Regions from separate parts of the Rouxiella badensis genome, predicted to be linked through region 3. Evidence: predicted binding sites of a transcription regulator. Region 3 holds the regulator's gene; each other region holds the start of a gene.

The links. Region 3 encodes CRP, which controls carbon source genes, mostly activating them, when cyclic AMP is high. Its sites were predicted from a motif close to ATGTGANNNNNNTCACAT; they were not measured.
Region 1: the regulator CRP is predicted to act here: its motif matches at 6,177-6,194, upstream of O1V65_RS12470 (nucleoside-specific channel-forming protein Tsx).
Region 2: the regulator CRP is predicted to act here: its motif matches at 1,773-1,790, upstream of O1V65_RS05665 (CidA/LrgA family protein).

Annotation. Positions count from the first base shown of each region.
Region 1 is NZ_CP114062.1:2,692,404-2,703,061, forward strand. It holds gene moeA (molybdopterin molybdotransferase MoeA) at 216-1,460, shown strand; gene moeB (molybdopterin-synthase adenylyltransferase MoeB) at 1,462-2,220, shown strand; gene O1V65_RS12460 (ABC-F family ATPase) at 2,284-3,879, opposite strand; gene O1V65_RS12465 (glycosyltransferase family protein) at 4,014-4,874, opposite strand; gene O1V65_RS12470 (nucleoside-specific channel-forming protein Tsx) at 5,084-5,956, opposite strand; gene O1V65_RS12475 (low temperature requirement protein A) at 6,259-7,437, opposite strand; gene betA (choline dehydrogenase) at 7,541-9,241, opposite strand; gene betB (betaine-aldehyde dehydrogenase) at 9,268-10,658, opposite strand, start outside.
Region 2 is NZ_CP114062.1:1,187,291-1,197,948, reverse strand. It holds gene O1V65_RS05675 (PQQ-dependent sugar dehydrogenase) at 1-223, opposite strand, end outside; gene O1V65_RS05670 (sugar ABC transporter substrate-binding protein) at 569-1,645, shown strand; gene O1V65_RS05665 (CidA/LrgA family protein) at 1,849-2,247, shown strand; gene O1V65_RS05660 (CidB/LrgB family autolysis modulator) at 2,244-2,936, shown strand; gene O1V65_RS05655 (M20 family metallopeptidase) at 3,183-4,643, shown strand; gene O1V65_RS05650 (ABC transporter permease) at 4,675-5,391, shown strand; gene O1V65_RS05645 (ABC transporter permease) at 5,391-6,125, shown strand; gene O1V65_RS05640 (transporter substrate-binding domain-containing protein) at 6,103-6,960, shown strand; gene O1V65_RS05635 (C40 family peptidase) at 7,115-7,693, opposite strand; gene O1V65_RS05630 (LacI family DNA-binding transcriptional regulator) at 7,867-8,931, opposite strand; gene O1V65_RS05625 (ABC transporter substrate-binding protein) at 9,134-9,961, shown strand; gene O1V65_RS05620 (amino acid ABC transporter permease) at 10,037-10,658, shown strand, end outside.
Region 3 is NZ_CP114062.1:4,358,037-4,368,694, reverse strand. It holds gene O1V65_RS20090 (LysE family translocator) at 1-152, opposite strand, end outside; gene O1V65_RS20085 (hydrolase) at 256-1,251, shown strand; gene O1V65_RS20080 (YheU family protein) at 1,259-1,486, shown strand; gene O1V65_RS20075 (phosphoribulokinase) at 1,596-2,465, shown strand; gene O1V65_RS20070 (amidohydrolase) at 2,508-3,689, opposite strand; gene O1V65_RS20065 (MFS transporter) at 3,720-4,916, opposite strand; gene O1V65_RS20060 (LysR substrate-binding domain-containing protein) at 5,107-6,015, shown strand; gene O1V65_RS20055 (OsmC family protein) at 6,037-6,447, opposite strand; gene crp (cAMP-activated global transcriptional regulator CRP) at 6,792-7,424, shown strand; gene O1V65_RS20045 (YccS/YhfK family putative transporter) at 7,491-9,569, shown strand; gene argD (bifunctional acetylornithine/succinyldiaminopimelate transaminase) at 9,607-10,658, opposite strand, start outside.

The DNA of each region.
Region 1 (10,658 bases), 1.7 Mb from region 3:
TTTTAGAATGTTTTCGCAAATTTTTCATTCTAAATAAACTTTTTTAATGCCGATTTCTGCTAATGCTGCCCGGCTTTACGCAGAGTTAATGCTCTGGCGTTAGTTTGGGGGTGAGTGTTTTTCTCTGGCATAATAAAAAGAGTGTTTTGTCACTTTGACCGGCGCACCTCGCATGCAGCCCTGCAGTCGTTAGCCGGTAATAAAAGGGTTTAATAATGGAAAATACGTTCACTTCAGGCCTGATTTCTCTGCAGGAAGCGCTGGATAAAATGCTCGCGCAGACCGCGCCGCTGACAAATGCCGCCACCGAATGGCTCCCTTTGACCGAATCCGCAGGTCGTATTACCGCCAGTCCGGTTCGCTCCCCCATTTTTGTCCCGCCGTTCGACAACTCGGCGATGGACGGCTATGCCCTGCGTCGCAGCGAATTTAGCGCCGACAAAATCTTCCCCGTTGCTGGCAAAGCCTTTGCCGGTGCTCCCTTCTCCGGCGAATGGCCTGCGGGGAGCTGCATCCGCATCATGACCGGCGCACAGATTCCTGAAGGCGCCGATGCGGTGGTTATGCAGGAAGAGGCTGAGGTTACCGACGCCGGTGTACGTTTCACCGCGCAGATCGAAGCCGGTCAAAATATTCGCCTCATCGGTGACGATATTCGTGAAGGACAGGAAGTCCTGGAAGCGGGTGTGAGACTCGGCGTGGCGCATCTGCCGCTCCTGGCCTCGCTCGGTATCGAAAAAGTTGAGGTAAACCGTCGCCTGAAGGTTGCCGTTTTCTCTACCGGTGACGAGCTACAGCCTGTCGGTACGCCATTGCAGGAAGGTCAAATCTACGACACCAACCGTTTCGCGGTGCATTTGATGCTCGACCAGCTGGGATGTGAGGTGTTGGATCTCGGTATTATCCGCGACTGCCCCGTTGCCCTGCGCCGCGCCTTTGAGCAGGCCGACGACTTTGCCGACTTAGTCATTAGCAGCGGCGGAGTGTCGGTGGGTGAAGCGGATTACACCAAAACGATGCTCGACGAGCTCGGTGAAATTGGTTTCTGGAAGCTGGCCATCAAGCCAGGTAAACCCTTTGCCTTCGGTAAGCTGAAAAACGCCTGGTTCTGCGGTCTGCCGGGTAATCCGGTCTCGGCCGTGCTGACCTTTTATCAGCTGGTACAGCCACTCATCGCCCAACTCTCGGCGCAGAGCGACTGGCGTCTGCCGCCGCGCCTGCGTGCCAGAGCGGCGACTCGTTTCAAGAAAACGCCGGGACGCCTCGATTTCCAGCGTGCCGTTTTCAACCATAACGCTCAAGGCGAGCTGGAAGCGTACACCACCGGACCGCAGGGCTCGCACGTGTTCAGTTCCTACAGCCTGGCAAACTGCTTTGTGGTACTTGAACGCGAGCGTGGTGACGTCGCTGTAGGAGAATGGGTTGAGGTTGAGCCTTTCAACGCGCTGTTAAAGGAATAAAATGATGACGCTGCCTGAACTGAGCGACGCCGAGACGCTGCGCTATAACCGCCAGATAGTGCTGCGCGGCTTTGATTTCGACGGGCAGGAAAAGCTCAAGGCCAGCCGTGCGCTGGTGGTCGGACTCGGTGGGCTAGGCTGTGCAGCCGCGCAGTATCTGGCCGCTGCCGGTATCGGTGCCCTCACCCTGCTCGATTTCGACAGCGTCTCGCTTTCCAATCTGCAACGCCAAACGCTGCACAGCGATGCGCGCATCGGCATGAAAAAAGTGGCCTCGGCAGCCATCGCGCTGGCGGCAGTGAATCCGCACGTCAGTTTGCAGCAAATCGACCAACGGCTTGAATCGGACGCGCTACTCGCGCTGATAGGCGAATGCGACGTGGTGCTCGACTGCACCGATAACGTCGCCACGCGTAATCAGTTGAACCAGGCCTGCTTTCAGCTCAAAAAGCCGCTGGTGTCCGGCGCGGCCATCCGTATGGAAGGGCAGATAAGCGTCTTCACCTATCGCGATGACGAGCCCTGTTACCGCTGCCTGAGCCGGTTGTTTGGCGAAGAAGCGCTAACCTGCGTCGAGGCGGGCGTCATGGCCCCGCTGGTCGGCACCATCGGCAGTTTACAGGCGATGGAGAGTATTAAGCTGCTGACCGGCTATGGGGAAATCAAAAGCGGAAGGCTGCTAATGTTTGACGCCATGACGCTACAGTTTCGTGAAATGAAACTGCCAAAAAATCCGCGCTGCGACGTTTGCGGGCAATAGCGGAGACAAAAAAAGCCGGTCACAGAATGACCGGCCTTTCTATTGGCACAACAACCTGATTGATTAGTCGTTGATGCCCTGGCTGCGCAGGTAATCTTCGTAATTACCGGTGAAGTCAGTGATTTTGTTTGGCGTGATTTCAATGATACGCGACGCCAGTGAACTCACGAACTCGCGGTCGTGGGAAACGAAGATAAGCGTGCCTTCGTACATTTCCAGCGCCATGTTCAGCGATTCGATAGATTCCATATCAAGGTGGTTGGTGGGTTCATCCATAATCAGGATGTTAGGGCGCTGCATCATCAGCTTGCCGAACAGCATACGGCCCTTTTCACCACCGGAAAGCACTTTCACTTTCTTCTTGATATCGTCCTGACCAAACAGCAGACGGCCCAGAATACCGCGCACGGCCTGCTCGTCGTCCTTTTCGGACTTCCACTGGCTCATCCAGTCGAAAACGTTCAGCGAGTCGTCAAACTCGTATTCGTGGTCCTGCGCGTAGTAACCAATTTTGCAGTTTTCAGACCATTTCACGGTCCCGCTGTCAGGCTGAGCATCACCGACCAGCGTTTTCAGCATGGTGGATTTACCCACGCCGTTGGCACCCAGAATCGCAACTTTTTCGCCAACTTCGAGCATCAGGCTGAAGTCTTTGAACAGCGGGCCGTTGTCGAAGCCTTTAGTAAGCTTTTCAACTTCCAGCGCGTTACGGAACAGTTTCTTGTCCTGCTCGAAGCGCATGTAAGGGTTCTGACGGCTGGAGGCCTTGATCTCGTCGAGCTGGATTTTATCAATCTGGCGCGCACGTGACGTTGCTTGCTTGGACTTGGAGGCGTTGGCGCTAAAGCGGCTAACAAAGGACTGCAGCTCGGCAATCTGTGCCTTCTTCTTGGCGTTGTCGGCAGTCAGACGTTCACGCGCCTGAGTTGCGGCCGTCATATACTCGTCGTAGTTGCCCGGATAAACGCGCAGCTCGCCGTAGTCCAGGTCAGCCATGTGGGTACAAACCATGTTTAGGAAGTGACGGTCGTGCGAAATGATGATCATGGTGCTGTTACGTTCGTTCAGCACCTGCTCAAGCCAGCGAATAGTGTCGATGTCGAGGTTGTTCGTTGGTTCGTCGAGCAGCAGAATTTCTGGGTCAGAGAACAGCGCCTGTGCCAGCAATACGCGCAGCTTGAAGCCTGGAGCGATTTCGCTCATCGGGCCGTAATGTTGCTCAACAGGGATACCGACACCCAGCAAAAGTTCGCCAGCACGCGACTCGGCGCTGTAGCCGTCCATTTCGCCGTAGGCAACTTCGAGGTCGGCCACTTTATAGCCGTCTTCTTCGCTCATTTCTGGCAAAGCGTAAATTCTGTCGCGCTCTTCTTTGACTTCCCACAGCTCGGAGTGGCCCATGATGACGGTGTCGAGAACGCTGTACTGTTCGAAGGCGAACTGGTCCTGACGAAGTTTACCGAGACGCTCGTTCGGGTCGAGCACGACGTTACCGCCGGAGGGAACAAGGTCGCCACCGAGGATTTTCATAAAGGTAGATTTGCCACAGCCGTTCGCGCCGATCAAACCATAACGGTTACCGCCGCCAAACTTAACGGAAATGTTTTCAAATAGCGGCTTGCTGCCGAATTGCATGGTGATGTTGTAAGTACTTAGCACAGAGCTCGCTCTTAAGTTTAATTGAGTTACGTGATTTGGCGCGCATTATGCCATAAACAGGGGAAGAGATCGTGCGAAGTTTTGGTGAATTATTGCGCTATCCGTAGGAATAGCGCATGTGAAAGCCTTAAAACTTAGCTCACCAGGCTGCCAAAGAGGCGTTTGAGGAGCGGTTTTCTTTTTTTGTTGCCGGAGGTGTTTTGCGACTGTTTATTGAATTCGCCGAAGACCTCAGGATTGCGATAGTCGTCGATGGAATACCCTGCGGCAATTGCTTCATGATAGTACTGCTCAAACACGTCAGCGAGCTCCTGGCGCGGATGCGGCTCAATTCTGCCGTCAAACCAGTGTCCCTTCTGCTCGGCCTGCAAACGCGGCAGTGAAAACTGATGCGAGAACTGAGTATCCATCTTGGAGTAATGCACTGCCTTCAGCTGCTCAAGCGGGATGTCATCCCCGTCGATATTGCTATATTCCGCGCCCAATGGCTGAACTTTGTGCGGATTTTCCTCAAAGAAATTTTGCAGCTTTTTATGGCCAAGGGGGTCGCGGTGCAACTGATGGATATCAGGCACAACCGCTTTGGCGGCCGCACAGTCCCACACTAGCTCACCCAGACGCAGCTCTCTTCCTGCGCCGGAAGCCAGTATCGCCCGGCCTCCGCCGATCGGGTGATTCCACATCTCGGCAACGTCACTCATGAACATGATGTCGGCGTCGAGATACAGTGCCCTTCCCTCAAAGTTGCAGTACGCCGGAATGCCCCAGCGAAAAGCCGAGAAAGGCGTTGCCCAACGATCGGTAGTCCAGCCACTGCCTTTGCCGTCGGAATACCAGAAACTGTCGGGGTTACGCGAAAGCCTCATCCATTCAATTTCAATCGGAATAGAAGAGTGTTTACGCAGACTGTATTCCAGCACCATCATTTGTTCGAGATCACAATCGTTGGGATCGCAACCGACAAAAATACGCGCAACATGAGAAGAAGGGAGCATATAAATAATCCTTTTTACAATCAACCCAGCAACAATTACACAATCTTAATAGATAGTTCAAATTGTGGAGAAGCGCAGGCGATTTTCATAATGATTTCTTAATTTTTCCCCAAACTAATGCAAAATAATTAAACGAAAGTTAAACGAATAAAAAACCGCCGCAGGAATGCTCCTCTGCGACGGTTTTTTTATTGTTTTAAAACAATTAATTAGAAACTGTAGCCGATCACTGCGTAGTAACCCCATCCGGTGGTCTTCGCCGTGAAGTTGCCGTTACCGAAGTTGAGTTCAGTTCCGTCAGCCCACTGACCGCCGTTATGGAAGTAACGCGCCACCAGCGAGTAGTGCCAGTGCGCATAGTTCAGCGCCAGGATGTGGCTTGAAGCGATGGAGTGGTTAGTGCGCGAGTAGTTTTCGTTGTCCGCCAGCTGCGAACCGAAATCGAAGTTAGTGAAACCGATGTAGCTGACCTTCCCGCCCCACATCTCACCCAGTGGCAAGAAGTATTTAACCTTGAAACGGTAGCCGTCCCACTGGTTCTCATTCGCTGCACCATAGTTCTGCCACTGGTATTTAGCATAAATATTCAGAGACAGGTTCAGCGGGGTGTAAGTGTTAACGTCGGTGCCCAGCCCCATATACCAGGTGTTCTGGCGGTTGGCGTTATTCGGCCCCATATCGTAGATATAGTTGTTGGCGAAATACCACTCTTTGAACGGACCGAAGCTCAGGTCTTTACCGGTCAGCTTATCGATAGAGAAACGCGGTTCAATCTCCATGAACAACGGAGAACCGACCCCCTTGTCCCACATACCGTTATCATTGCCGTTGCCTGTGCCAAAGAATTTAGGCAAGTCGACATAACCGTAAAAATCAAACCAGTCTTTATGCGCGAAGGCTTCATACTCGAGATACAGATCGTTATTTTCCTGCGGTCCAAAACGGGTGTGATAGCTGCCAACGACGTTGACGCTCTGATGCCACCAGTCGGAAACATATTGATCTTTGCCGTCGTCAGCAAGCGTTTGCGCGCTGTAAGAAGAAACGAGAAGTGCACCTGCTAGTAAAATTTTAGTTTTCATGGGTTACCAGAAGCAATGAGAAAGCAACTCCCTGTATCAAGGAGACTGTGGGTGTTAAAAACGAACAAAAATGACAAGGCAAAATTCGGCAACATTCCGGGAAAAAACGCGTTCAAAAAAACGCCTTCTCAGAAAAATCTGTAGCCGCCCCTAGCGCCGCCTCTTAATTATCGATTCGGTCAACATTTGTCAATTTACGTTTCATTTTCATACACTCTTTATGTGATCGATATCACATAAAGTTCATCTTTCTGTGATTCTGCTTTCTGGCTTCTGTCTTTTCAAAAAATGCTGCATAAATGCTATGGAGATGTTACTTCCGTTTTCCTGGCCCGCGAGATGCTCTCCCATGCGGCGACTACAATGACAATAAGCGTCGTGAGCCCGTTTACCATCAGCACGTCAGTAACGAAACTGAACGGCACAAGGACAACCAACGCAGCGATGCCGACAAGATGTGATAACGGGATACGTTGATAAACAAAAAGTTTATAGACCGCATTGGCGCAGAGATAAACCAGAGGCCCGCCTATCAGCACGGCTGCCGTGAGGGTATTGATGTGGCTTGCTGGCTCGTTGATAACCCGCTCATTCGCCACCGCACAGACAATTATCGCGCCGACCAGCACCACGTGAACGTAGTGAAATCTGGCCCCCATTTTTCCGGGATCTTTCGCATGGACGATCGCTTCACTTCCGGCTTTACTGGAGGTATCAAAGTAAATCCACCACAGCGCCAAACTGCCGACGAAGGCGACGAGTGAGGCAATAATCACCGGGGGAGTCCACGGCGTGAGCTCACTCAAGGTCGCGCCGGTGATCAAAATGGTTTCACCCAAGGCGACGATAACAAACAGCTGATTGCGCTCGGCGAGATGATGCCCGTCAATCGTCCACTCACGGCGGCTGCTTGAACGTCCCAATCCGGGTAGCGGAAAACCAAACATCGGTGACACATATTCGCACAGCACTGCGATGGCCCAGAGCAGCAGCCTGGTCTCACCCTGACAAACGCCACCCGCCAGCCAGAACACCGCCGAGATAGACACCCAACCAAGAATACGTTTGAAATTGCCTGAGAGCGCATGTTGCCAGCCAAGCATGCTCAGCACGCACAGCGTACGCCCCACCTGTATCAGCACCAGAAACAGAGCGAACACTCCCCCGCGTTGGCCAAAAGCCTCAGGGATTGCCGAGGACATAAACAGCCCCATCAGCATTACGGCAAACAACATCAGGCGCACGCTACGCAGATCAGGGTTAAACCAGTTGGTCACCCAGGCAGTGTACTGCCACGCCAGCCAGACCGCGAACCACATGACCAGCGTTTGCAGCGCGCCAGTCCAGCTGAGGTGATGCAGGAGATAATGTGAAAGCTGGGTGACCGCAAAGACATAGATGAGGTCAAACAGCAGTTCGGAATAGGAGACCGACGCTTCATGGCCGTTGCGTTCACGCAGTAGCGGGTGGGATTGATTCATGGAAACCTCTCGGACGCTGAAAAGGACCAGACATAAAAAAAGAGATAACCCGAGGTTATCTCTTTTCATCATGCCTTAAGCGTTCTGGGCGGTAAATCTATGCTCAGGCGCTTTTTTTCAGCGTCACGGCCTTCAGGGGTTCGCCTCTGACCGGCGCACCGTCGGCCACATAATACTCGGCGGTGCTTTTCGGCAGCGCCTCGCGGCCCCGAATAGCATCGGCAATTTTCTCGGCGATCATGATGGTCGTCGCGTTCAGGTTGCCGGTGATTATCTGCGGCATGATGGATGCATCCACCACGCGCAGCCCCTGCATCCCGTGTACACGGCCCTGCCCGTCAACCACCGCCATCTCGTCGCTGCCCATTTTACAGGTACAGGATGGATGGAACGCCGTCTCGGCATGCTCACGCACGAAGGCATCAAGTTCTTCATCACTCTGCACCTCAATACCCGGACTGATTTCACGTCCGCGATAAGGGTCAAGCGCAGGCTGATTCATAATTTCGCGGGTGATGCGAATCGCGTCGCGAAACTCCTGCCAGTCCTGTTCGGTAGACATATAGTTGAACAGGATGCTCGGATGCTGGCGAGGATCCTTGGATTTCACCTGCACGCGGCCACGGCTTGGTGAACGCATCGAGCCAACGTGTGCCTGGAATCCGTGCTCTTTCACCGCGTTGCTGCCGTTGTAGTTAATCGCCACCGGCAGGAAGTGATACTGAATGTTCGGCCAGTCGAACTCTTCGCGGCTGCGAATAAAGCCACCGGCCTCAAACTGGTTGCTCGCGCCCACGCCGGTCCCGTTAAACAGCCATTCCGCACCGATTTTCGGCTGATTAAACCATTGCAGCGCCGGGTACAGCGACACCGGTTGTTTACAGCTGTACTGTAGATACATCTCCAGATGGTCCTGCAGGTTCTCACCCACGCCCGGAAGGTCATGAACCACGGGAATATCCAGCGAAGTCAGCAATGCTGCCGGGCCGACGCCTGAACGTTGCAGGATTTGCGGAGAAGCTATCGCGCCGCTGCACAGCAGAACCTCACGTTTGGCACGCACCTCGATGGGATGCAGGTCGTCTCCCTTCATGTAGCTCACGCCGACAGCTTTCTTGCCGTCGAACAGGATGCGGTCAGTCAACGCGTGCGTCACGATAGTCAGGTTGGCGCGCGGTCTTGCCTGATCCAGATAGCCTCGCGCCGTGCTCGCACGACGGCCTTTTGGCGTCACGGTGCGGTCCATCGGACCGAAGCCTTCCTGCTGATAGCCGTTGAGGTCATCGGTGCGCGGATAACCCGCCTGTACGCCCGCCTCGACCATCGCGTGGAACAGCGGATTATTGCCGGTTTTCGGCGTGGTCACGCTGACCGGACCGTCCCCGCCGTGGAAATCATTCGCGCCGATGTCGCGCGTTTCCGCTTTACGGAAATACGGCAGGCAGTCCAGATAGCTCCAGTTTTCAAGGCCCGGTGCTTTCGCCCAGTTGTCGAAGTCCATCGCGTTACCGCGGATATAGCACATGCCGTTGATAAGCGATGAACCCCCCAGCCCTTTACCCCGGCCACATTCCATGCGGCGGTTGTTCATGTGCGGCTCAGGGTCGGTCTCATAGGCCCAGTTATAGCGACGCCCCTGTAAAGGGAAAGCCAACGCGGCAGGCATCTGGGTACGGAAATCGGCACGATAGTCCGGACCGCCCGCTTCGAGCAGCAGCACGTTAACGCTGCTGTCTTCGGTTAATCGGGTCGCTAATACGTTACCGGCAGAACCGGCACCAATAATGATGTAATCGTAATCCATTGAAATCTCCTCTTGCGGTCGGCGGTTTAAAACACCGAACTAAATTCGCCCAGCTCAACCTGCACGGATTTGATTTGTGTGTAATGTTCGAGAGTACTCACGCCGTTTTCACGGCCTACGCCTGAATGTTTGTAGCCCCCCACCGGCATCTCTGCCGCCGATTCGCCCCAGGTGTTGATCCAACAGATGCCAGCCTCGAGCTGGTGAATCACCCGGTGCGCCGCATTCAGGTCGCGCGTCACCAGTCCGGCCGCCAGGCCAAAGTCAGTGTCATTAGCGCGACGCACCACTTCTTCTTCGCTTTCATAGGTCAGAATGCTCATGACCGGGCCGAAGATCTCTTCACGGACGATTTCCATGTCATCCGTGCAGTCGGAAAATACCGTGGGCGCAACGAAGGCGCCTTTGCCGTATTCGCCGTCGGTGACGCGGTGACCGCCCGCCAGCAGACGAGCTCCGTCCCGCTTACCGCTTTCGATAAAGCGCAGCACGTTTTCCATGTGCGGGAAGCTGACCAGTGGCCCAAAGTTGACCTGCTCGTCGGTCGGCAGGCCCAGCTTGATACGCTTGACGCGTTCAACGATTTTCCCTTCGAACTCGGCCTGCAAATGTTTTGGCACAAACACGCGCGTGCCGTTGGTGCACACCTGACCGGAGCTGTAGAAGTTGGCCATCATCGCGATATCCGCCGCCAGATCCAAATTGGCATCCGGGAAGATAATCAGCGGCGACTTGCCGCCCAATTCCATGGTCACTTCTTTCAGCGTCGAAGCTGAGGCGCTCGACATCACCTTCTTGCCGGTAACCACGCCGCCGGTGAAGGAGATTTTTGCGATCCCCGGATGCTCGGTCAGATACTGTCCAATCTCGGCCCCGTTACCGGTCAGCACGCTAAACACGCCGTCCGGCACACCCGCTTCGGTATAGATTTCAGCCAGCTTGAGCGCGGTTAGCGAGGTAACCTCACTCGGCTTGAAGATCATGGCGTTACCCGCCGCCAGCGCCGGTGCAGACTTCCACAACGCAATCTGAATCGGATAGTTCCAGGCACCGATACCGGCGACCACGCCCAGCGGCTCACGACGCGTATAAACGAACGAGGTGTCGCGCAGCGGGATCTGCTGGCCTTCGATGGCCGGGATCAGACCGGCGTAATATTCCAGCACGTCGGCACCGGTGACGATGTCCACGGCGGTGGTTTCAGACAGCGGTTTTCCGGTGTCCAGCGTTTCAATTTGCGCCAGTTCGTCGTTGCGTTCACGCAGGATATCCACGGCTTTGCGCAGGATGCGGGAGCGCTGCATAGCTGTCATCGCGGCCCAGACTTTCTGTCCCTTCTGCGCCGCTTCTACCGCACGGTCAAGATCTTCGCGGGACGCAGAAGCAATCTCGGCGAGGATTTCACCGTTGGCCGGGT
Region 2 (10,658 bases), 1.8 Mb from region 3:
GCAGATTACCGCTGCGTTCAGTGATTAACGCACCCTGATTGTCGGGCAGAAATGCCAGCGACCAAGGGTGATCGAGGCCTTTTAACAGGGTTTCTACTTTGACGGGCGCCTTTGGCACCGGTTTTGGGGCGGCCTGCGCCAACGCCAGTCCCGGCATCGCCAGTGCCCCCACCAGCAGCATAGGGTGCCAACGGGTCGGTGTATTATTCAATGTAAATGGCATAGCTTGCGGATCCCTTCCAGAAAAACAAACTTTAATTTTAGACCACTACTGTCGGCTATTTGTATAGGCGATGTAAATTGCCTGACGTCTATATCTCTGAAAAAACGACCACTCCTGGTGAGACAACCGGTTTCCAGGCGAAAACAGATATACCCAAAAAGAATAAGTATTGCCTTAAAAATAATAAATAACGCCCATTCCCAAGGGGAAAACAAGCAGATACACTGCTTGAATAATTAGACGCCTAGCCTTGTAGATGTCTAAATAAGATTTTCATTCCCGCAAGCTCTTAACTTAAGCGCTGCTTTTTTTTGGTTTCAGCCAACGCCCGACGGAGTCTATAAAATGAAGAAAATTTCCGCCTCACTGCTTGCTTTGAGCCTGCTTGCTGCCCTGCCAGCCTTCGCGGCCGAACAGCCTGCGCTGGCCGCCGTTCCTGCGGCAATCGCTCAGCACAGTGGCCCCATTCGCGTTGCTGTGATTCGCAATCTGGGTTCAGACGACAACACCACGCAGTTTCTTGCAGGTGCCATCAAGCAGGGGCGTGCGCTAGGTTTCAAGGTCGATACTTTCCTAAGCAACGGCGATGACGCTAAATTCCAGGACTTCGTCAATCAGGCCATCAGCCAAAAATATGACGGTATCATCCTGTCTCAGGGACGGGGTCCGTATTCCAATAATCTGGTAAAACGCATTACCGCCGCCGGTATCGCGGTTTCGGTGTTTGATACCGAAGTCACTGACGGCACGCCGGGTGTCACCGTCACCCGTCAGGACGATGCGTCACTGACCCAGGCTTCAGTCGGTGAACTGGTCAAAGACTTCCACGGCAAAGCCAACATCGTGCGCCTGTGGGTTGCCGGTTTCCCACCGATGGAACGTCGCAACGTCACCTATCAGCAGATCCTAAAAGACAACCCGGGCATTCATCAGCTTGAATCCATCGGTGCGGTGTCTTCAGACGTTCAGGGCGATACGGCGAATCAGGTCGGCGCAATTTTGGCCAAATACCCGAAAGGTAAAATTGACGCTATCTGGGGTGCGTGGGACGCCTTCAGTCAGGGGGCGTATAAGGCACTTAAGGAGAACGGCCGCACCGAGATTAAACTTTACAGCATTGATGCCTCCAACCAGGACCTGCAATTAATGCGTGAAAAAGACAGCCCATGGAAATTCACCGCCGCAGTGGATACTCCGCTGATTGGTGCCGTTAACATGCGTCTGGTGGCCCTAAAAATTGCCGGTGAGAAAACGCCTGCCACCTATGAATTCTCGGCACAGGTTATTCCGCAGTCGCTGCTGCTGAGCCAACCGGGTGCGGTTAATATCGCGGCTCTGGGCAAAATCATCCCAGGCTGGGGCAAGTCTGAAGACTTCAACGCCCCGTGGTTTGCGACGCTGGAAGCCAGGTACAAGAAATAATCGCTCCCCACTGCGGCTAAAAGCCCGCCCGGCGCAAGTCTGGCGGGCTTTTCTATTGTGAGTCCCCGCGCGTTATGTCATAACCTGTAGCCATAGGTGGCGAATAAACGCGCTGCATCGAAAAAACTTGTGAAGCAGATCACACTGGCGGTTAAATTAATTTAATTGTATGATGAATGTAGTTTTCGACTGGGACAAAGGTTATGAGATCTACTCTATCACTGCCATTTCAATATTTACGGGCATTTATTCTAATTTATGCCTGCCTTTATGCGGGAAACGGAGTTTCCGCCCTGCTTCCACTGGCCATTCCAGGCAGTATTCTCGGCATGCTCATCCTTTTCACGCTGCTGTCGACGCAAATTCTGCCTTATAAATGGGTTAAACCGGGATGCAGCGTGCTAATTCGCTATATGGCGCTGCTGTTTGTGCCTATCGGAGTTGGGGTGATGAACTACTACGATCAGCTGCGCACCCAGTTTGGACCGCTGGTGGTGTCCTGTGCCGTCAGCACGCTGATTGTGCTGCTGGTGGTGGCTTATTCGTCTCACTTTGTACACCGAGAACGCAACGTCATCGGCAAACCGGAGGATGAACAATGAGCCAAATCTGGTGGTCATTACCGCTGACGGTGCTGGTGTATTTCGCCACCCGCAGGCTGGCTGTAAAATTGAGAATGCCGCTGCTTAATCCGCTGCTGATGTCGATGGTCATTATCATCCCTCTGCTGCTGGTGACGCATATTCCCTACGCGCGCTATTTTGCCGGCAGTAAAATTCTCAACGACCTGTTGCAGCCTGCCGTGGTGGCGCTGGCCTTTCCTTTATACGAGCAGCTGCATCAGATTCGCGCCCGCTGGAAATCGATTATCAGCATCTGCTTCATTGGCAGCGTCGTGGCGATGACGACGGGAACCGCGATTGCCCTATGGATGGGAGCCACACCGCAGATTGCTGCCTCAGTGCTGCCCAAGTCTGTGACAACGCCCATCGCCATGGCCGCGGCTCAGTCAATCAACGGCATCCCCGCTATTAGCGCAGTATGCGTGATTTTCGTCGGCATTCTCGGTGCGGTGTTTGGTCACACGATTTTGAATCTGCTGAAAATCACCAACAAGGCCTCTCGAGGATTAGCCATCGGCAACGCTTCTCACGCATTGGGTACCGCGCGCTGCGCCGAAGTGGACTATCAGGAGGGGGCCTTCAGCTCGCTGGCGCTGGTGATTTGCGGCATTATCACCTCTCTGCTGGCCCCGTTTTTATTCCCTATCCTGTTGAGGCTTTTCGGTTAATCATATTTTAAAACGGGTGCGGCAGGAATTGCCGCACCACTCGCTTTCACTCGCGCCGTGATAATGGATCATTTTGGTTCAACGCCCTATCGCTTTCCCTGTCTCGCCCCCTTTCCTGAGTCCCGTATCCCGGCTTTGTATCAAAATTTAATCGCAAACAATCTTTGGCCCCTTTATTGCTTTGCTCTACGTCCTAACTCGCGCTCATGTATAGACAAGCCCCTCCAGCCAATAAGGACTATTGCCATGCAACCAACGCCAGCCTCTGAGTCTCAATCGGCGACCGACAGCGATTTACTGCAACAAGTCTGGTCGTTAATCGATGAAAAGAAAGGCATATTTTGGGATCTCAGTGACCGCATCTGGGAAACACCAGAGGTCAATTACACCGAATTCAAATCGTCGCAAGGACATCTCGACCTGCTGAAAAAGCAGGGCTTTCGCGTGGCAGAAGGCGTGGCAGACCTGCCAACGGCGATGATGGGCGAAGCAGGTGAAGGCGGTCCGGTGATTGCAATTCTCGGTGAATACGACGCTCTGCCCGGCCTTAGCCAGCAGGCCGATGTTGCACAACCTTTAGCGCTTGAAGACGGGGCCAACGGACACGGCTGCGGCCACAATATGCTCGGTTCCGCCGCCTTGCTGGCCGCGACGGCGGTCAAAGACTATTTGCAGGCCAACGGGCTGGCGGGTCGTGTACGTTATTACGGCTGTCCGGCGGAAGAAGGCGGTTCAGGCAAGGGTTTTATGGTGCGTGCGGGCCTGTTCGACGACGTTGACGTCGCCATCTGCTGGCATCCAGGGGCTTTTAACTGCGTGACCGACGCCAACTCGCTCGCCTGCAATGAACTTAACTACCATTTCTCGGGCCGTGCCGCTCACGCCGCCGCGACGCCACACCTTGGCCGCAGCGCGCTTGACGCCGTTGAGCTAATGAACGTCGGTATTAACTACCTGCGCGAACACATGCCGACCAGCGCACGCATTCACTATGCCATTACGGACAGCGGCGGCTTCTCACCAAACGTGGTGCAGGCTAAGGCGACTGTGCGCTATCTGGTGCGGACCCGCACGCTGCCCGAGCTTACCGAACTGCTCAAGCGCGTAGATAAGGTGGCACAAGGTGCGGCACTGATGACGGAAACCACCATGAAATGCAATATCCTCAGCGGCGACGCCAACCTGATTGGTAACCGCGTGCTTGAAGAGCTGATGCAGTCGCACCTCGAACAACTCGGCGGCCCGGGCTTCGACGACGCCGACTATGCCTACGCGGCGCGTTTTCAAGAGACCATGAGTCAGGAAGAGATCCGCAGTGCCTATCAGCGCGTCGGCTGCGCCTACACACCGGGCGAACTGCTCTGCGACTATGTGCTGCCGCTCGACCGCCCGGAAAGTTCAATGATTGGTTCTACCGACGTCGGCTCGGTCAGCTGGGTGGTGCCTACCGTGCAGTGCCGCAGTGCGACTTACACTATCGGCACGCCGGGGCACTCGTGGCAGCTGGTCGCCCAGGGTAAATCCTCGCTGGCGCACAAGGGACTAACGCAGGCCGCCAAGCTGATGGCGAGCACGGCAGTCGGCCTGTTTACCCAGCCCGCGCACATCGCCGAAGCCAAGGCCGAACACGCCCGCGTGCTGGAAGGCACCCCCTTTGTGAACCCGATTCCTGACGATGTACAGCCGCCGTTTCCGGGCAGCCACTGATTGCGTCTGACAGACTCACGAGGAGCGACTGATGGGCAATTTGGGATTCTTAACCACGCTGAGCTTTGGCCCCGGAGGATGGGGGCCGATGCTGCTCTCCGGTGCGTTGATGACCGTGGCACTGTCACTTTCTGGCTTTCTGCTTGCCGGGGTGATAGGTGGTCTCTTTTCCTGGGCAAAAATCTGCGGTAATCGCCCAGTACGTTATGTTGCCGATGTTTATACCACGGTGATTCGCGGTATTCCCGACCTGCTCATTATCTATCTGCTTTATTTTGGCGGCAGTCAGGCGCTGACCCTGCTCGGCAAACTGTTTGGCGACGGACAGTTCATCAGCTTTCCGGGATTTTTAGCCGGAATGCTGGCGGTCGGCATTGCGGCAGGCGCGCAGCAAACCGAGGTGTTCCGGGGCGCTTTCTACGCCATCGCGCCCGGTGAGCTAGAGGCCGCCAAGGCGTATGGTATGAGCACACCGGTGCGCATTCGCCGCATCGTTGTTCCCCTGCTGCTGCGCCACGCCCTGCCGGGCATGGGCAACGTCTGGCAGCTGGTGTTGAAGGCAGCGGCGCTGGTGTCGGTCACCGGACTGGCTGAGCTGATGAACAAGGCGCAGACCGGTGCAGGCTCGACCGGTAAACCGTTCGATTTTTACTGTGCGGCGGCGCTGTTGTATCTCATTATCTCGGCCTTTTCGGGCTGGTCGCTGCGTCGGGCAGAGGTGCACTACTCACGCGGGGTAAAACGCTGATGGACGTTAAATTTCTATGGGAAACCCTGCTCCAGCTGCTGCCCGGCGTCCCCCTTACCCTACAGTTGACCTTCTATTCGGTGGTGATGGGTTTCTGCCTTGCGCTGCTCATCGCTTTCGCCCGTCTGTCGCCTTATCGCGCGCTGAATCTCCCGGCGCGGGCATTCGTGTTCTGTTTTCGCGGTACCCCGCTGCTGGTCCAACTATTTTTGATTTACTACGGACTGGGTCAATTTGAGAGCGTGCGCAGCAGCATACTGTGGCCGGTACTGCGCGAGCCCTACGGCTGTGCGCTGCTTTCGCTGTCGCTTTGCACTGCCGCCTATGGCAGTGAAATTCTGCGCGGGGGTTTGCAATCAGTGCCGCACGGCGCGATAGAGGCAGCGCGGGCCTGCGGTATGTCACGGCTGCTGATGGTGAGGCGCATTATCATGCCTGTAGCCCTGCGTCAGGCGCTTCCTGCCTACGGCAACGAGCTCATTTCTATGGTTCAGTCCACGTCGTTATGTTCAATCATCACACTGATGGACATCACCGGTATCGCCGCACAGATAGTGTCCGATACCTATCGTGCGCTGGAGGTTTTTTTGGTAACGGGCGCGCTCTACCTATTGATCAATCTGGTCATTAGCCGAGTTGTGATGCTGGTCGAATATCGCCTGACGCCGCATTTACGGGGTTTTCATTTTAAAACTAAAGGGGTTGTAGAACATGAAATTGGCAAGCTTGGTTAGTGCTTTATGCTTAACGGCAACGTTACTCATCCCTTTTACCAGCCACGCAGAGGCCGGTAAAAAATGGACTGTGGTGAAAATTGCCACCGAAGGTGCCTTTCGCCCCTTCAACTTCACCAAACCTGACGGCACGCTCGACGGTTTTGAAATCGACCTCTACAAAGTCCTGTGTCAGAAAATGGACGTAAAATGTGAAATCGTGGTTCAGCCGTTTGCCGGGATTATCCCCGCGCTAAACGCCGGGAAATTCGATGCCATCATGGATGGGCTTTCCGCCACCGACGCGCGCAAGAAGATTATCGATTTTTCAGTTCCCTACAGTAACACCGGTCAGACTTTCGCCGTTATGAAAGGCAGTCCACTGGCGGTCATGCCTGACCTGGGTAAACGATTCTCTCTCACCCGCGATGAAGCCGGTGCCGAGGCCGAAGTGGCAAAGATTGCGCCATTGCTGAAGGGGAAAATTGTTGGCGTACAGGGCTCTTCTATCGGTGAACAGTTCCTGCAAAAATACCTGAAAGGCATCGTGACTATTCGTCAATACAAGACTACTGAAGAGCACGATCTCGACCTTAAGTCGGGTCGCGTGGATATGATATTTGCTTCGGCAACCTATCTCACTGGCGCGAAGGCCAAGCCGGGGAATCAAGACATCGAGCTGGCAGGCCCGCAGTTTATCGGTGGCTTGCTCGGCGCAGGTTCAGCGGTGGGGATTCGCAAGAGCGACCCGGAACTGAAGAAAATGTTTGATGACGCCATCCTGCAAACCAAACAGGACGGCACGCTGAAAACGCTGGCCATGAAGTGGTTCGGTACCGACACCGTGCCTCAATAACCGGATAAAAACGTTGGGGTGTTCGTCTCAACGACCTCTTCGCGCCAACAACAGTTTTGCACTGATAGCGGCATGATGCTTTGAGCGTCTTTCACTAAAAAACCCACGTCCGCTTTTTGCTGACAGCAAGGCGGACGTGGGTCGCAGGAAAAACTCAGTTCTTGGCGAGCTGATTTCCTGGCTTATTCTGATTCAGGGTGATGGTGGCGTTATATTCTCGCGGCAGTCTTCTGGCCTCTAAAAATACCGATTTCCAGTAAGGGTTGTCGAGCGAGGAGCGAATAACGCCTTTGCTAACCGAAGCGTGCAGGAATTGCTGATTGGTATCGTAGAAGCCAACGTGCATCTGGTTGCGAATGCGGAAGAACACCAGATCGCCCGGTTCGAGATGCCCCGGAGAAACGCGGGTTCCCATGCGCACCAGCTCGGTGGTGGTCACACGGTCCATTGGAATATTGAATCTGTCTTTGAGTGTTCTCCAGACGAAACCGGAACAATCGACGCCTGACAGCTTGGTGCCACCCCACTCATAGGGCGTTCCCTGCCAGGAGTGCATCTGGTCATGCAGCGCCGCGATAACGGAAATCATATCGGATTCCCGCTCGGCTTCCTGCTGCGTCATGGTGGTATTGGCAGCGGATTGACCGTCCTGACCGTGATTCTTCGAAGAACATCCGGCTAATAGTACAAATGATATACAAGCTATTTTCTTGAATAATTTTGATGATGTCATTTGATGTAAACCGAACAATTGAAATAAGTAATTGAGTTTTATAACCTACATCTCAAAAGCACAAAATGTAGCAAACGGCATTATTACCTTACTTTACTCAAATTTACAGTAATTTACTTAAGTCAGTGCTCAACCCGGCAATAGTTACACAAATCCGGCCGAAATCCGAACAATTAAACCGGTGCGATTGAAAATCTTGGCATAAACGTCGCTTCAAAATCGGGCATGATGCCCGCCTCTTCTCCTCGCAGATCGCAAATAATTCTTCGCGCGGCCTCGCGGCCCATCTCATAGACCGGCTGAGCAATTACCGAGAGCGGCGGCGAGACAATTTCCGTCCACGGGAAATTATCAAACATCACAAACGACAGATCCTGCGGCACGCGCAGCCCTCTGCCGCCCAGCTCACGCAGCAGGCTCATGGCAATGACGCTGTCTGAGGCAATTATCGCCGTTGGCGGCTGCGGAGCATTAAACAGCCGCTCGACGATAGCGGCTATCGCCTGGTCGCTGCTGGCGTTACCGACAATCGACGCCGGGTCTACACTGAGGCCGCGTTGGGAGAATGCCCGTTCGATACCGGCAACACGCTGCGCCACCGGCGTGACGCCCAACCCTTTGGTCGGCGAATATGGCGGTTCGAAGGTCATGCTGGTCAGATAGCTGATGCGTCGATGTCCGGCGTCGAGCAACGACAGCGTCGCCTGCTGCGCGGTCGACGTAAAGTCGAGGCCAATCACCTCGACGTTTAACTCGGGCACGGCGCGGTCGAACAGCTTGAGTGCTCTGCCGTCGGCGAGGATTTGCGCCAGATGGGCGTTATCTTCAGGCAACGACGAGCACGGCGCGATGATGATACCGTCGACCTGCTTTTCGAGCATCACCCTGACCGCGTCCTGCTCCACCGCTAGCGTCTCGTCACTGTTGCTCAGCAACAGGTGATACCCCGCCTGCCGAGCGACGTCTGAGATACCGCGCAGCGCCAGACCAAAGTGCGGGTTCTCGATATCACCCACAATCACGCCTAGCGTATTTGAACGGCCGGTGTTCATGCTGCGTGCCAGTTCGTTGGGCCGATAGCTCAACCTCTGCGCCGCCGCCCTAACCCGCGTTAATACCTCTTCACTCACAGAGCCATAACCGCCCAGTGCGCGCGCCGCCTGGGCCTTTGAAACCTGCGCCTCGCGGGCGACGTCGGCCACCGTTGGGGCCTTGATTCGTGCGTTGCCAATAGTCATAAGTTATTCGTATCACAGCTTTCGTTAAGGGCGATTGACGTTTAGATAATCACGTTGCTAGTATCATTGTAACTGATTTGAGACCGGTCTCACAATGATTGAACTCCCTAATCAGCCCCTGCATTGAGACCGGTCTCTAAAAAATACAAAAGATCCTGGCTCAATAGTCGTTGATGTTAAATACAACAAAAACGGACGCACTATGAAATCGCAAAAGACCCTGATTAAACTGGCCACCGTGCTTTTTGCTTCGCTCTCACTCTTTTCTCTTTCGTCCCCGCTGGCCAACGCCGCGGGCCAGCAGGAAAACCCTTATGGGTTAATCGAACCGGGCGAGCTGCGCGTTGCCAGCCTCGGCGACGCCAAGCCTTATACCTTTACTGACGCCTCCGGCAATTTCACCGGTTTTGACGTCGAGTTCTTCACCGACGTTGCGCACCGACTCGGCATCAATAAGGTGGTGTTTATCGGCCAAGACTTCGCCGGCATCCTGCCTTCGGTCGCAAACGGACGCTATGACGCAGGCGTCGCGGCGATAGGTATCACCCCGGCTCGTGAAAAAACCGTCGATTTCTCAAGCGGCTATCTCGCCGGTTATCTGACGGTACTGACGCGTAAAGACACCGGCGTCACCGACGTCAATTCGCTGGCAAAACACCGTCTCGCGGTGGTGCAGGGGACGTTGCAGGAAAACTACGCGATGCAGCATTTCACCCAAACTGACCTGGTGCGCTTCCCCGATAACAATGCGGCCATCTCTGCGCTGAACAACGGCACGGTTGACGCCGACTTCCTCGATTATGAGGCGGCCAAAGACTACGCCGCCCGCTTCAATCTGGTTCACGCTGCCGATATCCCGTCCTTTGACGCGCCAGCTGGCGTTGCTATCGCCAAGGGAAAACCCGCGTTTAAAGCCGCCCTGGATAAGGCGATTCAGGCCTCGATGCAGGATGGCACCTGGAAGAAGCTCTACCAGAAATGGTTCCCAGGCTCGCCAATGCCAAAGCAGTATCTGCCGCATTCAAGCTGATGTTCCCTGCTCGTCGTCTGTCTGTTTACCCCGCGGTGAGGGCAGCCTCACCCCGTTAAAAGTGCGAGGTATTGTATGAGCCTGTTCGAAATGCTTCACCGGACATTCTTCGATTTTAATTCGATGGCCGAAGTCCTGCCGCAGCTGCTGAAAGTCGGGCTGATGAATACGTTGATCATCTCGATTGCGGCGACGCTGCTTGGCACCACGCTCGGGCTGATTCTGGCGCTGATGGGCATCTCGCCCACGCGCTGGCTGCGTGTGCCATCGCGCGTCTATACCGACCTGTTTCGCGGCCTGCCGTCTATACTGACCATTCTGCTGATAGGTCAGGGGCTAGCGCGCTACAGCTATGAACTTTTCGGTCCGTCGCCCTATCCGCTCGGTATTTTTGCCCTGAGCCTGATAGCCAGTGCCTATATGGGGGAGATCTTTCGTGCGGGTATCCAGAGCGTTGAAAAGGGTCAGCTCGAGGCCTGCCGTGCGCTGGGAATGAGCTACGGTCGCGCAATGCGCTTAGTGATTGTGCCACAGGGGATCCGCCGCGTGCTTCCTGCGTTGGTTAATCAGTTCATTGCCATCATCAAAGACTCTTCGCTGGTCTATCTGCTCGGGCTGATGGTCAACGAGCGCGAACTTTTTCGCGTCGGGCAAGATGCCGCGGTGCTCACCGGCAACCTTTCTCCTCTGATGCTCG
Region 3 (10,658 bases):
TGCATGCCCAACATGATGCCTATCATCAGCAGGAGTGAACGCATAAAACCAAAGTTCGCACCCGAGGTCGTTAACAACATATTATTTGGGCCGGGCGTAATTGCCGCTACCCATAAAAATCCAAGCATCGAAAGAAATAAACTAAGTTCCATTTAACAGGTGCTCCTCACCTCCAACTATTGTGCGATTAGCAGTGAAGCTATCAGTGTGCTATTGGTAGTACAAGCTTACTGAACAGGATTTTTTTCAGAAAATATGGCTCATCATTTTCTTCCCCTGCGCGGCGCTAGCAATCCGCACTTGCAAACCTTGCTGCCGCGTTTGTTCAGGCGGCGCGTCAAACTCAAACCGGTGTGGCAACGGCTCGATTTACCCGACGGCGACTTTATCGATTTGGCCTGGAGTGAAGACCCGCAGTTTGCCCGCCACAAGCCGCGTATGGTGCTGTTTCACGGGCTTGAAGGCGGCTTTAGCAGCCCCTATGCCCACGGGCTGTTAGCGGCGTGGAAAAACAAAGGCGGCCTCGGTGTGGTGATGCATTTTCGCGGCTGTAGCGGAGAACCTAATCGACTTAAGCGCATCTATCATTCCGGTGAAACGGAAGACGCCCGCTTCTTCCTTAACTGGTTGAGCGAGACCTACGGTGATGCCCCAACCGCCGCCGTCGGTTTTTCGCTGGGCGGCAATATGCTGGCCTGTTATCTTGGCGAGGAGGGCGAGAACTGCCGTTTACAGGCGGCGGTCATCGTCTCTGCGCCACTGATGCTCGAACCCTGCGCCTATCGCCTCGAGAAAGGCTCGTCACGCTTTTATCAGCGCTACCTGCTGGACCAGCTCAAGGCTAACGCCCGACGCAAGCTGATTAAATATCCGGGCACGCTGCCGGTGACGCTCGAGCAACTAAAATCGATGCGGCGTATCCGCGAGTTCGACGACGCCATTACCTCGCGCGCCCACGGTTTCCAAAACGCGCTAGACTATTATCGACGCTGTAGCGGAATGCCGCGGCTGCCGAGGGTCAAAGTGCCGCTGCTGATCATTCACGCGAAGGACGACCCGTTCATGACGGATGCGGTGATTCCGAACGCACAGGATCTACCGCCTGGGGTAGAATATCAGCTCACCGAACACGGCGGTCACGTCGGTTTCGTTACCGGCAGTTGGCTGAATCCAGTAATGTGGCTGGAAAAACGCATTCCCGACTGGATAGCGCCGCGGCTGATCCCCGAATCACAGACTGAGAAAAGATAAACCTAAGATGATGATCCCCTGGAAAGAGTTAGCCCCGGAAACGCTGGATAGCGTAATTGAAGGTTTTGTACTGCGCGAAGGCACCGACTATGGCGAACAAGAGCGTACGCTTGAGCAAAAAGTGGAAGACGTACGCCGTCAGCTAAAAAGCGGCGACGTGGTGCTGGTATGGTCTGAACTGCATGAAACGCTGAATATTATGCCACGCGGACAGTTTCGCGCCGGTGACGTATAAATTAGCGAATAGATATGGTAACAATAAGCTTAATTATGCGTATTAGGCTTCCCCAATAGATTCCTGGTGCAGATGCGTTGACTGCAATTTGAAAGATGAAGGGATTACCATGTCAGCTAAACACCCTGTTATTGCCGTAACTGGCTCAAGCGGCGCCGGAACCACAACCACCAGCGTCGCTTTTCGAAAGATTTTTCAACAGCTTGGCCTGCACGCTGCCGCTCTTGAAGGCGACAGCTTTCATCATTTCACACGCCCTGAAATGGACGCTGCCATCCGTAAGGCGCGCGACCTGGGCCGACACATTAGCTACTTTGGCCCCGAAGCCAACGACTTCACGCTGCTTGAGCAGAGCTTCATTGAATACGGTAAAACCGGTACCGGCCGTTCGCGCAAATATCTGCATACTTATGATGAAGCGGTGCCTTATAACCAGGTGCCCGGCACTTTCACTCCCTGGCAGGCGCTGCCCGAGCCAACCGACATCCTGTTCTACGAGGGCCTGCACGGCGGCGTAGTCACTCATCAGGTTGATGTCGCGAAACACGTTGATCTGCTGGTCGGCGTGGTGCCTATCGTCAACCTTGAGTGGATCCAGAAACTGGTGCGCGACACCGGCGAGCGCGGGCATTCGCGCGAGGCGGTTATGGACTCAGTGGTCAGATCGATGGACGACTACATCAATTACATTACGCCGCAGTTTTCTCGAACCCACATCAACTTCCAGCGCGTGCCGACCATCGACACCTCGAACCCCTTTGCCGCGAAAGCCATTCCGTCACTCGACGAGAGCTTCGTGGTGATTCATTTCCAGGGGCTGGACCAGATTGACTACCCGTATCTGCTGGCGATGCTGCAAGGCTCCTTTATCTCGCACATTAATACGCTGGTGGTTCCCGGCGGCAAGATGGGGCTGGCCATGGAGCTGATTATGGGACCGCTGGTGCAGCGGCTGATGGAAGGCAAGAAAATCGAATAGGCAGACGGCGGGAGAACCGTCTGCCGTTAAACCCACGGTGGTTTACTCGGCGATCAGCAGGTCACGAATAAACCCGACGTGCAGCTGAACGCCGATCGCCAGCGCGTCTTCATCCAGCTTGAAGCGCGGATGGTGCACGCCGTGGGTAGCGCCAATACTTTCATTACCGCTGCCGATAAACAGGAAGCAGCCCGGGATTTTCTCCTGATAAGACGAGAAGTCCTCGCTGCCGTAAATAGGCTCTGACAGCTCAATCAATTCCTCTGCTCCCCTTTCACGCGCCACCACGCGACGCGCAATCGCACAAGCATCGGCATGGTTGTTGCCAATCGCATAGCCGCGAGTCCATTTCACCTCAGCCTGAGCACCGTGCGCCTGAGCAATGCCCATCACCGTCTGCTCGACCAGCTGCGGAACCCGCTCGCGGACTTCGGCATTGTGGGTACGCAGCGTACCCGCCAACCTTGCCGTATCAGGGATAACGTTATACACCTCACCGGCCTGGAAGACGGCAACGGTCAGTACCGGGGCATGCTGCGGATTAAGCTTGCGCGCCACAATCTGCTGCATTGCTGTAACCACTTCCGCACCGATGGTCACAGGATCAATACACATGTGTGGCATTGAGCCATGACCCCCGCGCCCCTTGAGGATGATGTCAAAATTATCGCTCGAACCGCTGAACACGCCCTCTTTCAGAATCACCTTGCCGGTGGCGAAGTTAGGCAGAACATGCAGGCCGAAAATCATACTCACACCGTCGAGCACGCCCAGTTTGACCAGCTCCTGAGCGCCGCCCGGAGGCGCTTCTTCCGCATGTTGGAAGATAAATCGCACGCGACCTTTGAGCGAGGATTTGCACTGCGCCAGAACCTTAGCCGCGCCCAACAGCATGGCCGCGTGAGCGTCATGACCGCACGCATGCATAACGCCGGGATTGGTTGAACGGAACGGCTCGTCGCTCTCCTCCTGAATAGGCAGTGCGTCGATGTCTGCACGCAGCGCGTAAATTGGACCCGACCTGTCGCCAGTCAGCTCGGCAATGACGCTGTTTGGCGTCAGGCGTGTCAAAGTCAGGCCGGGGATCGCCGACAGCTGCTCGGCAATATAGTCGGCGGTTTTCGCCTCCTGAAAGGACAGCTCAGGATTGGCGTGAATATGTCGACGCCAGCGCACCACATCTGCGTTAACTTCACTCACTAATGCTTCAAAATTAATCGTCATTATTGGCTTCCTCAAAATGGGGGCAGTTCACTAGGCTGCATCACGCGCAGCAAAACGAGATTTAGACAGCAAAGGCAACATCAGCAGGCCCGAGACCCACATCACCAGCGTCAGAAAAATAAAGGTCGAGTCATAGCCATGGGTCAGGGTAATCAGATAGCCCATCGCGATGGGCGCGACGAATCCCCCCAACGTCCCCCCGGTGTTAAGCAGCCCAATCGCCCCGCCCATAACCTCGGTCGGCAGGCGTTTCATCGGCAGGGTAAAGGTGGTGACAAAGGACGACATCATGAAAATGTTGCCGAAGAACAAGAACAGGCAAACGGTGTAAACCGAATTCGAGGTGTAGACCAGCCAGATACAGACACCGCTCAGCAGCGAGCTGTACAAGATGACCTTCGGCTCGCGGCCCTGCATGAATTTCCCCACCAGCCAGCCCGTCGAGAGCGAGGAGATCCAGATACCCAACCCCCCTACCGCAACGACTATCCCCGCGACGTCGAGCGAAAAACCACGCTGCTGCACCAGATATTTCGGCAACCAGGCCATGAGCCCGTAGGTCGGGATATTGATGCAAAAATTAACGGCGAACAGCACCAGCACAATAGGATTTTTAAGCAACGCGAGATAGCTCCCTGTCTTGTTGGCGGCCGAAGTTGCCGAATCACGCGGCGGCGAAGGTACCCAAAACAGGATGAAAGCGGCCACCACGAAGGCCAGCAGGCCCAAGGTCGAGAACGATCCGCGCCAGCCGACGTGCGCCAGACAGTACACGGCCACCAGCGGACCGACCGTCATCGCCAGTCCGGCAGAAGACAAGAGAATCGATTGCGCGAAAGTACGCTGTTCGACGTTGAAGTTAGCAACAACCGACTTGGCGCACGAGCTGGGATAACCCGAATGCCCGATACCGGCCAGAAAACGGAAGGTGATCAGCAGACCCAGACCAAAACCCAACAGCCCGAAGCACAGCGCAAAGCCGCCCAACAGCGTCAGTGAACAGGCCAGGACTTTTTTATAGCCGAAGCAGTCGTTAAGCCAACCGGCGGGGATCTGAAACAGCGAATAGGCCAGAAAAAACATGCCGGTGATATAGCCCAGTTGCTGAGGGGCTAAATCGAACTCGCGACCTATCGGCAACAGCGCAAAACCAATCACGGTTTTATCGATGTAGACCAGAACATAACCCAAAAACAGTAAGAAAATCATTAAAGAACGATTTTGCATAACTGATATCCTCGAATGTTATATCCCAGCAGCCACCCCTGACCTGAGAAAAAGATAACGCGCTGAATTGTTTATTTTTATATGCCAGTTAACAGTCAGTTACCGACTTCTTAAAAACCTAGCAGCTTTACTTCAGGGCCATAAGATGCAATTTTTTGAGGGGTGATGCTTTTTACTGATAGGGTCTGAGATGAAATATTTGCCCAAGCTGCAACAGCTAAAGGTTTTTCAGCAAGTTATCCGCAGCGGCAGCATTCGCGGGGCGGCGCGTGCGATGAATCAGTCACAGCCTGCCGTCAGCAGAACGCTGCGCGAGCTTGAACAAATCCTCGATACTCAGCTGATCGTTCGCGGCACGCAGGGTATGACGCTCACCGAGACCGGCCGCGCCTTCTCGCAGCGAATGCAGTTTATTCTCGAAGAACTGCAGCGCGCCGCCGACGAAATACAGCAAATCAACCAATTCTCGCAGGGATCGGTGGCGGTCGGCTTCTCGTCGCTGCTGGCGCTGACCATTTTTCCCGCGCTGGCCAGTGAGTTCACGGCGCAATATCCGCAGGCAAAATTGCATATCAAGGAGTCGCAGCTCTCGACCCTGCTGCCTTCATTGCGTGAGGGAAGGTTGGATTTCGCCATCGGCACGCTGGGCGTCGGACTCCCCATCGAAGACATGGTGTGCGAGCCCTTGTTCAGTGCGCCGTTCTGCGTCGTCGCCCGCAGGCAGCATCCGCTGGCGCAGGCCACGTCGTTAAGCGAATTGAGAGAGGCAAGCTGGCTGCTTCCCGAGACGGACATGGGTTATTACCAGCAGCTTGCTGCCCTGCTGGAGGAAAACGGCTGCCACGCGGTGAAATCGCCTATCCGTACCGACTCATTGATTAGCGGGCTGATGATGATGCTGAACGGGGATTATCTGTCGGTGGTCGGCAACGCCATGGCGACGCCGTTCTTCATGGAAGACAAGCTTTGCCGCCTGCCTGTCGACAGCCTGCCGGCGGCGCAATACTGCCTGGTTTACTCACAAAAAACGCCGCTAACCTTAACGGCGCGGCGTTTCTTAGACCTGCTGCGGCTGCACTGTCAGCGTTACCCTTGGTAACGTGCCGCACAGCACTCAAGCTTATTCTATTGAATCAATAACTTCAAAGCTGTGGGTGATAGTCGCTGCCTTGCCCAGCATCAGCGAAACCGAGCAATATTTTTCGGCAGACAGCGTTACAGCGCGCTCAACCACTTTATCCGTCAGACCCTTGCCGGTCACGATGAAGTGCAGGTTAATGGTGGTAAACAGGCGCGGCGCTTCTTCGCGGCGTTCGGAGGTCAGCTTGACCTCACAACCGACGACGTCGTTGCGGCCTTTTTGCAGAATGGACACCACGTCGATGGCGCTGCATCCACCCGCTGACATCAGCAGCATCTCCATCGGGCTCGGTGATTTGTCGCCCGCATTGCCGTCCATCAGAATTTGATGGCCAGAAGAAGACTCACCGAGAAACGTTAATCCCTCGACCCATTTTACACGTGCTTGCATTTGCCTTTCTCCGGTAATAATTTTCAAAACAGACTACCCTTAACCCCTGAAACTGGCAATGGAACTCGATCCGCATCATGCTGAAGCGAGACAACACAAGACACGTCACCAAAGCTGTGCTACAAACAAGGCGAAAGAAACTTTCCAACAAGTTGCGGCCGGGGTTTTTGGGTTTAACAGGATAACCTTGGTGATTATGGCAAATTACTGCCTAATTCACGCCTCAAGCCGCTTGCAGCATTGCTGGTCAGTTCATATGCTAAAAGAGCGCGAAGTAAAAAATCGCCGAACAGGGATTTTGAGCCCTGTGATTTTGGGCAGCGATAAAAAGAGGATAATAACTAATGGTTCTCGGCAAGCCACAAACAGACCCTACTCTCGAATGGTTCCTGTCTCATTGTCATATACACAAGTACCCCTCTAAAAGTACGCTGATTCACCAAGGTGAAAAAGCCGAAACGCTTTACTACATCGTGAAAGGCTCGGTTGCCGTGCTGATTAAAGATGAAGAAGGCAAAGAGATGATACTTTCCTACCTTAACCAAGGTGACTTCATCGGTGAGCTGGGACTCTTCGAAGAAGGTCAGGAACGTAGTGCGTGGGTAAGAGCAAAAACTGCCTGTGAAGTCGCTGAGATTTCCTACAAGAAGTTTCGTCAGCTGATCCAGGTTAACCCGGATATCCTGATGCGCCTGTCTGCACAGATGGCGAGTCGACTCCAGATTACCTCGGAGAAAGTCGGTAACCTGGCTTTCCTCGACGTAACCGGACGCATTGCGCAAACTCTGCTGAATCTGGCCAAGCAACCAGACGCCATGACCCATCCAGATGGCATGCAGATCAAGATCACCCGTCAGGAAATTGGCCAGATCGTCGGTTGTTCACGCGAGACTGTCGGTCGAATTCTTAAAATGCTTGAAGATCAGAGCCTGATCTCGGCACACGGTAAAACGATTGTCGTTTACGGCACCCGTTAATCCCCTTAAAAACGGCGCAGCAGTCTTCTGGTGCGCCGTTTTTATTCGTCACGTTACACAAAATTAATGACGCTTTGGCGACGAATCTTCTACCACCCCGAGGTTAACTACGCGCTGAGACAGACGCTGGTCCTCTGCCTGCCTATTGGTTTTGCCATGCTGTTTGGTCAGCTGAAGCTCGGGATGCTGTTTGCGCTGGTCCCCGCCTGCTGCAATATCTCCGGTCTCGATACGCCGCATAAGCGCTTCTTCAAACGTCTGGTTATCGGCGGTTCGCTGTTTGCCTTGAGCAGTATTCTTCTCCAGCTGATGCTGATTAACTGGCATGTCCCGCTGCCGCTCATCATGCTTGGCCTGACGCTGGTACTGGGCGTCACGGGTGAAATCAGCCCGCTGCACGGCCGCCTGCTGCCCGGCGCGCTGGTCGCCAGCATCTTTACCCTCAGTATGGCCGGTGTGGTGCCCATCTGGCACGCTCCGCTGCTGTTTGTCGTAGGTACCGCCTGGTATGGGCTGTTCAACTGGTTTTGGTTTCGGCTCTCCGAAGAGCAGCCGATGCGCGAGACGCTGAGCCAGCTCTACGTCGAACTCGCCGATTATTTCGAAGCAAAATACAGCCTGCTCACCCAGCACACCGACCCCGAAACCGCGCTGCCGCCGCTGTTGAAACGACAACAGCAGGTCATTGACCTGATTGCCACCCTCTATCAGCAACTGCACATGCTGCCGACGGGCAATCATCAGCATCATAAAAGGCTGCTGCGCAGTTTTCAGGTGGCGCTCGACCTGCAGGAGCACATCACCGTAAGCCTGCACCTGCCCGCAGAAGTGCAAAAGCTGGTTGAGGAAAGCCACGCCGAGGCGGTTATCCGCCGCAATGCGCAGGTCATTGCCGCACGGCTGCGCGTTATCGCGAGCGACATCCTCTACCATCGGCGCTCGGAGCGGTTCACAATGGCCAACGAGCTGGCCGCGCTGGAAAAAATAGCCTCTCGCTATCGTGACAATCCCGTCGGGCAGTTTTGCTACTACCATTTCAGCCGCATCGCCCGACTGCTGCGCACCCAGCGTCCGCTGTATCGCCGCGACCTGATGCAAACGCAGCATCGTCTGCCCTTCTGGCCCGCGCTGAAAGGCTATCTTTCCGTCAAGTCCGCCGCCCTGCGCAATGCCGCACGGCTCGGCGTAATTTTGGCGCTTGGCAGCAGCCTCGGCATGTTCTTTAATCTGCCTAAACCTTATTGGATCCTGCTGACTACCCTGCTGGTCAGCCAGAACGGCTATAACGCCACCCGCGTGCGTATTCAGCACCGTGCGTTGGGCACGCTGGCGGGCCTTATCGCCGCAGCCGGGTTGCTTCAGCTCGCGCTGCCGCAAAATCTCACGCTGTTTTTCATGCTGATGATTACGCTGATTTCCTACACCGTACTGCGAAAAAACTACGGACTGGGAATGATTGGCCTCACGGTAACCGCCGTCTATACCTTGCAAATACTGGGGCTAAACGGGGCCAACTTTCTGCTGCCGAGGCTGCTGGACACGCTAATTGGCTGTGCGCTGGCGTTTGGCGGCACTATCTGGCTATGGCCGCAGTGGCAAAGTGGTTTGCTGCGCACCAATGCCTATCAGGCGCTGGAGGCAGACCAGCAGGCTATCCGGCTGGTATTGCACGAGGATCCTGACCCGGCCGAACTGGCCTATGCGCGCATGAAGGTCAATCAGGCGCACAATCAACTGTTTACCTCGTTGAATCAGGCAATGCAGGAACCCGGCTTTAATTCGCACTATCTGACCGATATGCGGCTGTGGGTCACGCACAGTCAGTTTCTGGTAGACCACATTAATGGCATGACAATTCTGGCGCGCGAGCACTATATGCTGACGCCCAAACTGGCGATGGAGTATTTGCAGACCTGCGAGATTGCGTTGCAAAGTTGCCAGCAGCGCCTGACCTATGACGGGCCGAGCAGTGAGAAATCGCTTTTCAATGCCCCAGATCAGCATCCTGACATGCCGATTACCGAAATGGAGCGTCATTTGCGCCGTATGCTGGCACACCTTAGCGCCATGCACACCATCTCGTCCCTTGCCTGGAAGCAAAGGCCACATCACGGAATTTGGTTAACGCGAAGAGTGAAGGAGTGATCCTTTCCTCCGGTAGAGGAGGAAAGGAGAGTATTGATTAGCCGACGATTTTCTTAACCGCTTTTTCGAAGCGCGCCATGCCTTCGCTGATGTCGGCGAAGTCGATAACCAATGACGGTGCGAAACGCAGCACGTTGGTCCCCGCCACCAGCATCATCAGGCCAAACTCTGCCGAAGCCGTCAGGAATTCTCCCGCACGGTTTTTGTATTTATCCGCCAGTTCGGCACCGATCAGCAGGCCCTGACCACGGAACTCGCTGAAGACGTGGTATTTGGCGTTAATCGCTTCCAGCGCCTGGATAAAGGCGTTGCGGCGCTCTTCAATACCAGCCAGCACTTCAGGGGTGTTAATCACGTCCAGCGCAGCTTCAGCAACGGCGCAGGCCAGCGGGTTACCGCCGTAGGTGGTACCGTGTTTGCCCGGTGCCATCACCGAGGCCACTTCTTCGGTGGTGATCATCGCACTCACCGGGAAGCCGCCGCCCAGTGCCTTAGCGGTGGTCAGAATGTCTGGAGTGACGCCGTAGTGCATGTAGCTGAACAGCTTGCCGCTACGGCCCATGCCGCTCTGTACCTCATCGAACACCAGCAGTGCCTTGTTGGCATCGCACAGCTCGCGTAGCCCCTGCAGGAACGCCTGCGTGGCTGGCGTGACGCCGCCCTCACCCTGAATCGGCTCCACCACGATGGCACAGGTGTGATCGTCGATAACAGCCTTCACCGCATCCAGATCGTTGAACGGCACGTGGACGATATCGGCAGGTTTAGGGCCGAAACCGTCGGAATATTTAGGCTGTCCCCCAACGGATACGGTAAACAGCGTGCGGCCATGGAACCCGTTATGGAAGGCGATGATTTTGCTTTTATACGGGCTGTGCTTGGCAGAAGAGTAGTAGCGCGCCAGCTTGAATGCCGCTTCATTGGCTTCTGCGCCGGAGTTGGCAAAGAACACGCGATCGGCAAAAGTAGCGTCAATCAGCTTCTGCGCCAGACGCAGCGCAGGCTCATTGGTGAAGACGTTGCTCACATGCCAGAGCTTTTCGCCCTGCTTGTGCAGCGCCTCAACCAGCGCGGGATGGCAATGGCCCA